DNA from 2 places in the Bacillus hominis genome. Region 1 is predicted to be linked to the other one. Evidence: predicted binding sites of a transcription regulator. Region 1 holds the regulator's gene; the other holds the start of a gene.
What was found. Region 1 encodes NrdR, which represses ribonucleotide reductase genes. Its sites were predicted from a motif close to AACACNATATATNGTGTT; they were not measured.
Positions count from the first base shown of each region.

Region 2: a site for NrdR is predicted at 2,245-2,262, ahead of QUF93_RS18935 (anaerobic ribonucleoside triphosphate reductase). Genes of this name have one in related genera too.

Region 1 covers NZ_JAUCFS010000005.1:4,168,387-4,172,785, forward strand. The annotation lists gene dnaI (primosomal protein DnaI) at 1-250, opposite strand, end outside; gene QUF93_RS24235 (replication initiation and membrane attachment family protein) at 284-1,690, opposite strand; gene nrdR (transcriptional regulator NrdR) at 1,984-2,445, opposite strand; gene speD (adenosylmethionine decarboxylase) at 2,642-3,025, opposite strand; gene QUF93_RS24250 (glyceraldehyde-3-phosphate dehydrogenase) at 3,412-4,399, opposite strand, start outside.
Region 2 covers NZ_JAUCFS010000005.1:3,178,535-3,182,933, reverse strand. The annotation lists gene QUF93_RS18955 (glycoside hydrolase family 18 protein) at 1-528, opposite strand, end outside; gene QUF93_RS18950 (acyl-CoA thioesterase) at 638-1,057, shown strand; gene QUF93_RS18945 (HesB/YadR/YfhF family protein) at 1,084-1,374, opposite strand; gene plsY (glycerol-3-phosphate 1-O-acyltransferase PlsY) at 1,483-2,079, opposite strand; gene QUF93_RS18935 (anaerobic ribonucleoside triphosphate reductase) at 2,305-4,161, shown strand; gene nrdG (anaerobic ribonucleoside-triphosphate reductase activating protein) at 4,158-4,399, shown strand, end outside.

The sequences.
Region 1 (4,399 bases):
CATATCCTTGTAGCATATTTTTACATGATCCTAAATTTGGACAATCAGCGCACCCTACACTTTGTCCAATGTATTCATATAACTTCACAAGACTTCGTTCAATCATCGAAGTCGTTACTTCACCTTTATGTTCGTCTATAAATTCTTTCACACGTGGGTGCGCCATTACTTCTGCTTTTAACACTTCATATCTATTTTTAAAGTTTTTATTTTCCATTAACTTCGCAAACGAATTTTGAATATGCTCCATTTCCTCACCTCAAAGAGCGTTCATTCTCTTCTATTAATCACGCTTATATTTTTTTAACACTTCTTCTAATCGCTTCCGTTCATCTTCTAACGAACTTGAATTTTTCTCCACACTCACGTCGTTTTTCACAGTTTCTTTCACTTCTTCTTTCGGCTCTTCTTTAAGCCAATCTGGTACCATTTCGCTTCGTACCGTTTTCTTCGCCGTACGACCTTTTTTCTTCGTCTCAGCCCACTCTTGATATTGACGATTCTCTTCTTTCGCTAGCGCCATCGCCTCACCTACTGTACCGACCTTTTTTCGCGCCCAATGTCCAGCAATCTTCTCGACATACGTTTTAGCAAGCTTCATATCTGAGCGTAGCATAACGTAATAAATAAGTACATTCACAACCCCTGGCGTTAACTTTTGGTTTATCATTACATCCTCAACGATTTGCAAGTCCGCTTTCGTCGCCTCTGCACCGCCTGAAATCTCTTTCAACAGTTGTTTTGGCGAGATTTCCTCTAACTGCTTCATTAGCATCTCTTCTTGCGTAGATGGTTCTTTCTCTTTCATGGTACGAGCAGCATGAGGTTGCACCCTTTCACTTAATACAGGTAATGCTTGACCATTTTCGAATTGATACCAATCGCGTGCTCCCTTCCGAAGCCTTTCGATATCAATTGTTTGTATCTCTGTCACTGCGCCAAGAACGATATTTTGCATCGATAACACATCCACACCGTACACATAAGCGAGTGTAATGACACATTCTCTCACTTGATCTGTAATCGCCTTTTTAGGAACAAGCGCTGATAGTCCTTCTACAAATAAAGAGAAATCAAAGAAATCATTCCAAACTTTCGGAGCATCCCCATTCTCGTTACTTGGCATAGTTGTCGTTTTCGGGATACGCAGTTCTTCTTGCGCATATTCAAACTGACCTGGGTTAAACGAATCAAATACATCGTTGAAGGAGCGCGTAACATTTTCATAAGAAGCAAAATCGAATTCTTCTTCTAAGAAATATTGCTTTACTTGGTTGTATTTTGTCCGACTCAAGCGATTATATAAAAAGATACTTAAAACAATATCATCAAAAAACTGCTTCGGAGATAAAGGTGGTTGCAATTCATATATAAACATTCGAATATCTTTTTCTTTCTTAATATATACATTTAAAAGACCAATCGCTTCTAACTTTACTCGTTCCCCATATATTTCAGGAAGTTGCATTTGCATAGTCACCATAAGAGAGTGATGTGTATTCTCTTTTCCAAACACACGATCTTGCTCTAACTCTCCCCATAGCGTCATGTATAAGCTAAAAGCTCTACTACCTATTAACGGCTGATACAACATCGTTAATACTTTCCGGTCGTAATTATGTAACAACCCTTTCGCACTTACTTTATAACGATCAATCGGCAATAGCTCCATCCATGACTGTTTTTCCATTCTTGCTTTTCCTTTCTCTCATCCAATCTAACCTATATTTCACTCGTTCTATCTTTATTATATAATTTATTCCGCTATTTGCGGACAGTAAGACTCCCACCTCAAAATTCGGCGAATGCGAGGAAGTTAGGTGGGAGATAAATTCCCGTAAGTGCCCGATTGGTGAAGGCTAATAATTATTGGGGATGAACCACCCAATGATTAAAGTTTCACTTTATTAGCGAAAAAGAGCTATTAGCTTCCGCTTCTAGCTCTCTTATCTCGTTTACTTACAGTATATAAAGAGATTCCTTCTACTCTCTCTCTTTTTGCAGTATATCTTTTAATTCTTCAATAAATACATTTAAATCTTTAAATTGACGATACACAGAAGCAAAACGTACGTAAGCAACATCATCAATATCACGAAGTTCTTCCATAACAATTTCACCAATCATATCACTTTTCACTTCTGATATACCTAAGTTACGAAGTTCACGCTCCACACTTTGTGTTACTTCTTCTAACTGCCTTAAAGATACAGGTCTTTTTTCACACGCTTTAATTAAACCGCGTAAAATTTTCTCTTTATTAAACTCTTCTCGTGTTCCTTCTTTTTTAACAACGATAAGAGGTGATTCTTCTACTCTTTCAAATGTCGTAAAGCGACTTAAACAACTTTCACACTCTCTTCTTCTTCGAATAGAACGCCCCTCGTCTACCGGACGCGAATCTAACACTCTTGTGCCATTATGAAAACAGGATGGACAACGCAATTCATTCACTCCTTTACAATATAATCTTTATTCTTTCGCTACTCACCTACATGTGAAAATATATATACAATATTATATAACTCATTCTTCTACAATGACCACTCTAAGTTATTACATATCGTGATCCTATTTTATATAAACTAAAAAAGAGGTGCATTATACACCTCTTTACATTTTAAATCAATTATGTTCTTTTTTAAAGAGCTTTTGTTTCTCTCTGCTTAATTTCGAAGCTACCAGTGCCTCGAGGAAGCTCGATGCTCTCACGCGTTTTCGCGTTTAAACCTTCTGCAATATATTCTGCAGCAACATTTGGATCAATACGATCCCCACAAGTATAAACATCAATACTTGCATAACCGTGCTCCGGAAAGCTATGAATTGTTAAATGTGATTCCGAGATAATTACCACTCCACTTACACCTTGTGGTGCAAATTTATGAAAAGCAACCTCACGTACTTCAGCACCAGCTCTTAGTGCTGCATCCACAAATAATTGTTCAATATACGGCATGTCATTAAGCTTGTCGAAATCGCAATCCCAAAGTTCAGCGATTACGTGACGACCCATCGTATCCATAGTATCCATTCTACAGTTCCCCCTTGTAAATTTATTCTAACTGTTCGAATTGAAAACTAATTTGCAATTTGGCTTGCTCCACTACCACGGGGGAAAGTTAGTCCAGAGAGGTCCTAACCCTTTAAGTAGCGACTACGTACCTCAGCTCTTAAGTTTACGAGTGTTAGTATACTTTGTTTATTTTCATTTTGCAACAACAGTTTTTTCGATTTTCTGTCATAATTTCCTCTTTACTTTTCCCTAAAAAAAATAAATGATTCACAAATACAGTAATCACAACGTTTTTGGTATGTCCACTATTTGAAAATATACCCATATAATTTTTTTCTTTTCAGAAAAAAATAAAAAAAGAGAGCAAATATTCACTTGCCCTCTCCCTTATTCACTTAAATATGTTGCACATTTTCTTGTTTTGCTAATTCATCAACAACTAACGTTACAAGATCTACAACACGACGAGAGTAGCCCCACTCGTTATCATACCAAGCAAGTACTTTCACTTTACGATCACCCATTACCATTGTAGATAAACCATCAATAATAGCTGAGTGTGTATTTGTATTAAAGTCGATAGACACTAAAGGCTCTTCACTGAATTCTACAATTCCTTTTAACGCACCGTTTGCAACAGTTTTGAACGCTTCATTAATATCTTCAACTGTTACATCACGTTTTACGTCTACTACTAAATCAACAAGAGACACGTTTGGTGTTGGTACACGAAGTGCCATACCATGAAGTTTTCCATTTAAATGTGGAAGAACTTTTGCAAGCGCTTTCGCAGCACCCGTCGTTGTAGGAATGATTGACTGTCCGCAAGCACGTGCTCTTCTTAAATCTTTATGTGGGTTATCAATATTTTTTTGGTCATTTGTATAAGCGTGAACAGTTGTCATTAAACCGTTTTCAATTCCAAACTGCTCATCTAACACCTTTACAACAGGTGCTAAACAGTTTGTTGTACAAGATGCATTTGAAATAACGGTATGTTTTGTAATATCTAATTGGTCTTCATTCACACCAACTACAATTGTTACATCTTCATTTTTACCAGGCGCTGTTAAAATAACTTTTTTCGCTCCAGCTTCAACGTGAAGAATTGCTTTTTCTTTTGAATTAAATTTACCAGTTGCTTCAATTACAACTTCAACACCTAGATCTGTCCAAGGCAATTCCTTTGGATCACGGTTGTTTAAAAGGCGAATCATTTTCCCATCTACTAATAAGTGATCTTCAAATGCTTCCACTGTTCCGGCAAACTTACCGTGTACTGTATCATATTTAATTAAATGTGCTAACGTTTCGGACGGATAGCTTGCATTGATTGCTACAATTTCGAATGCGCTTTCTTTTATTGCTTGACGAAACACCATT
Region 2 (4,399 bases), 990 kb from region 1:
TTCGATATTTGTAATAACGAGCATAGGGATGGTTTTCCCTTGCGTTGCAATAGTAGCGATTTTAGCTGTTTCAGTAGGTTCTTTTAATGTACCATCTCTTTTTGCTTCAAAGCTGAAGTACGCTAAGTATGTTAAAAATGGATTAATAGCACGAGTAGCATTTACTAAACTTTCTTTTATCGGTATTGTTGAAGGTTGTAAATAAGCGATGGATTCTACTGCTCGTTTTGTACCTTTTGGTATATATAATTGTTGTCCGACATGGAGAATAGATTTTAATGAAAGGTTATTAACTTTAGCTAAACTAGCGAGAGGAACGTTATATGTCTGAGAAATTCGATACAGGCTGTCACCAGGCTGTACGTAATAATTATTGCCTTTCGTATTAACGATAAGTGCCTGACCAACAACGAGTGTTTCGGCTGGATTTAGACCATTGTCTTTTACAATTTCTTCAGGTGTAGAGCCATATTTTGAGGCTAAACTATATACACTATCACCGCTACGAACAGTTACAATTTGAATCATGTGCTTGCCCCTTTCGGTAAAAGATTCACTGTTTTTATTTTATTTTTGATTCCACTGTATTATGATTAAATGTATGCAAGGTAGCAGAAGTGAAAGAAGGCGAATACATATGTTTGTAGCAGAACATGAAGTTGAAATCCGCTATGCGGAAACAGATCAGATGGGTGTTGTTTACCATTCAAACTATTTAGTGTGGCTGGAACTAGGGCGCACGAAACTTATACAAGAATTAGGATTTTCATATGTTGAAATGGAGAAAGAGGGAATTATCTCTCCAGTGTTAGACTTACAAATTTCATATCGTAAAGCGATGCGTTACGGAGAAAAAGCAATTGTGAAAACGTGGATTGATACCGTGAGCCCGCTTCGTGTTGTATATGGTTATGAAATTTATAACGGTGATGGCGAGCTTTGTATTACTGCAAGTACAACGAATATTTGTGCGAAAAAAGAAGGGTTCCGCCCTGTATCATTTAAAAAATTATATCCTGAGTGGTATGCGAAATATGAGGAAATTAAAAAGAAATAAAAAAGCGTGGCTACTGCCACGCTTTTTTATTTTTCATAATTAAATTGAGGGAAATCATCACCATCGTTAAGTGTAACTAATAAATTATGTCCATCGAAGAACCACTCATCATCGCCTTCAATAAAGAAGTTAATACCTTCTTCTTGAGTTTGAACAGCAGGATGCGCAGGATCATCTTTACGAATTCCTAAAGAAAGTCCTTTTTGCACAGTACTGCAACCGCCGTATTGTACGAAAAAGCGTAGTGTTTCACCTGATTGTAATTTTAATTCGTCTTTATACCATTGTGCTGCTTCTTTTGTTACGGAAAGATTCATGTGTAGTTCCTCCAAATTATGTTGCTTTTTCTTAAGTATAAAAAATAACGCAAAAAGACGCTATTAATATGCTTCACGTTTTCTTTTTGCGTTATGTGGGTTACGATCTTATTTTTGCTTTTTTGAAAAGTTTGCTTTTGGTTCAGTTTTATTTATAATTCGTCCGATATTTGCACGGTGTTTATAAATAACCATACCAGCTAATAAACACATCGCAATAATGAAGATTTTATCCCCGCTAACAATTGATGCAATAACAGCAACGACAGCTGTTACCATAGAAGAAAGTGATACGTATCTTGTTGTAAATAAAAGGGTGAAAAAGACAACCGCTAATATTGCAAATACAACTGGTGAGTAGCATAATAGCACGCCAGCAGAAGTTGCAACTGCTTTCCCCCCGCGGAATTTTGCGAAGATCGGATAGACATGTCCAAGAACAGCGGCTAATCCAAACCATAGTGGGTGAATATCTGATCCGAAAATAATCGGTAGACCTGTTGCTAATGTACCTTTTAAAATGTCAGCAATTGTTACGATAAAACCTGCTTTTTTCCCTAATGTACGGAATGTATTTGTTCCGCCTAGATTACCGCTTCCATGCTCACGAATGTCGATTCCATAACCGATTTTGCCAACGACTAATGCAAATGGAATCGAACCGAGCAAGTAGGCAACGATAAATAAAAGATATGTAATAACCATGAGTTCAGTCTCCTTTATACAAATGTGTTGATAAAGGGTAAAAAGAGTTTTTCCCGTATATTGTACCATACATTTGTAAAGAGCACATTTCTTTTTTATAAATGAAAAAGTCATTAATTTTTAAAAAAACTTTCACAGGAATGTTACATTTTTCACAAAAACACTAGAACTATATGTTGTATGATTTTAATCAAAAGACAACAACATGTTGGTGGAGGGTTATGAATGTTGAAACAAAATGTACGTGGAGAAGAATTAATGAAAGTATTTGAGACAATTATCCATGGTAATGAACAAGATTTAATGCAGGAAAATGCAAATGTAGATGGCCGATCTCCAATGGGAGTAATGGGAACGTTCGCATCTGAGAGCGCAAAGTATTATGCAGTAGAGAAATTATTATCAGATCAAGTGAAAAAAGCGATAGATCAAAATATATTATATCCGCATGATTTAGATTTTTATGCAACAGGAACGACGACTTGTTCGCAAATTCCGTTAGCGCAAATGCTTGCTAACGGTTTTCATACTGGACATGGGCATATGAGACAACCGCAAGACATTAAAAGTGCGTTGGCGCTTTCTTCAATTATTTTTCAGGCGAATCAAAATATGCAGCACGGTGGTCAATCGTTTGCACTCTTTGATATTGATTTAGCTCCATATGTGAGAAAAACAGTAGAGAGACATAAAAAACGACTACAGTCATATCCGCTTACGAAAGAACAAATAGAGGAATTTGCATGGAAAGAAACAGAAAATGATACGTATCAGGCGTGTGAGGCTTTCGTTCATAATTCAAATAGTATGCATAGTAGGGGCGGGGGACAAGTACCGTTTATTTCTATTAACTACGGAACAGACACATCGAAAGAGGGAAGACTTTTAATTAAGCAACTTTTAAAAGCGACGCAAGCTGGACTTGGTAAAGGGGAAACACCAATTTTTCCTATTCAAATTTTCAAAATGAAAAAAGGCGTGAACTTTGAAGAGTGTGATCCGAACTATGATTTATTTGAATTAGCGTTAGAAACGACGGCTGAGCGATTATTCCCTAACTTTTCGTTTTTAGATGCTCCGTTTAATGCAGTGCACTATGATGGTCGACCTGAAAGTGAAGTATGTTATATGGGGTGTCGTACTCGTGTTATGTCTAATATACATGGGGAAGAAACAGCAATTGGAAGAGGGAATTTATCGTTTACTTCTATTAATTTAGTGAAATTAGCGTTAATTAGTGGTTCAAAAGAAGCGTTTTTTGAAGCGCTAAGTCATTACTTAGATTTAGGCGTTAAGCAATTATTAGAGAGATTTGCTTATCAATGTACAAAGAGAGCAAGAGAATTTCAGTTCTTATATTCACAGGGTGTATGGCGCGGTGGAGAAACGTTACAACCTGAAGATGCTGTGGCGCCGATTTTAAAACAAGGGACGTTAAGTCTTGGTTTTATTGGTCTTGCAGAATGTTTAGTAGCGTTAACCGGAAAGCACCATGGAGAAAATGAAGACTCGTGGAAGCTTGGATATGAAATTATTTCCTTTATGAGGAAGAGGATGGATAAGGCGACGGAAGAACATCAACTCAATTTCTCTGTAATTGCAACGCCAGCAGAAGGGTTATCAGGAAAGTTTGTGAAGAAAGATAGAGAAGAATTTGGTGTAATTAGCGGTGTGACAAATCATAATTATTATACAAATTCGTTCCACGTACCGGTGTATTACAATATTCAAGCGATAAATAAAATTCGATTAGAAGGGCCGTTCCACGCTCTTTGTAATGGCGGACATATTACGTACATTGAACTAGATGGTGCAGCTGTGCATAATCAAAAGGCGTTAAAGCAAATTGTACAAGCGATGGCGCAGTACGGAGTAGGATACGGTTCAATTAACCATCCTGTTGATCGTTGTAAGTGCTGTAGTTATCATGGCATTATCGGGAATGAATGTCCGAGCTGCGGAAATGAAGATGAGAATGAAATAGAAAGAATTCGCCGCATAACAGGATATCTTGTAGGAGATATGTCAAAGTGGAATAGCGCGAAACGTAGTGAAGAGATGGATCGGGTGAAGCATAAATGAAAGTTATGAATATCATTCATGATAGTGTAGTAGATGGAGAAGGATTGCGGACAGTCGTGTTTTTTGCGGGCTGTCCGCATCGTTGTATCGGTTGCCATAATCCAAAATCGTGGAATGTTTGCAATGGAACTGAAATGACGGTAGAAGAAATTGTGAAAGAGATTGAAAAGAATCCATTAACCGATGTAACATTTTCAGGTGGAGATCCATTTTTTCAAGCTGCTGAAGTGAAAAAAGT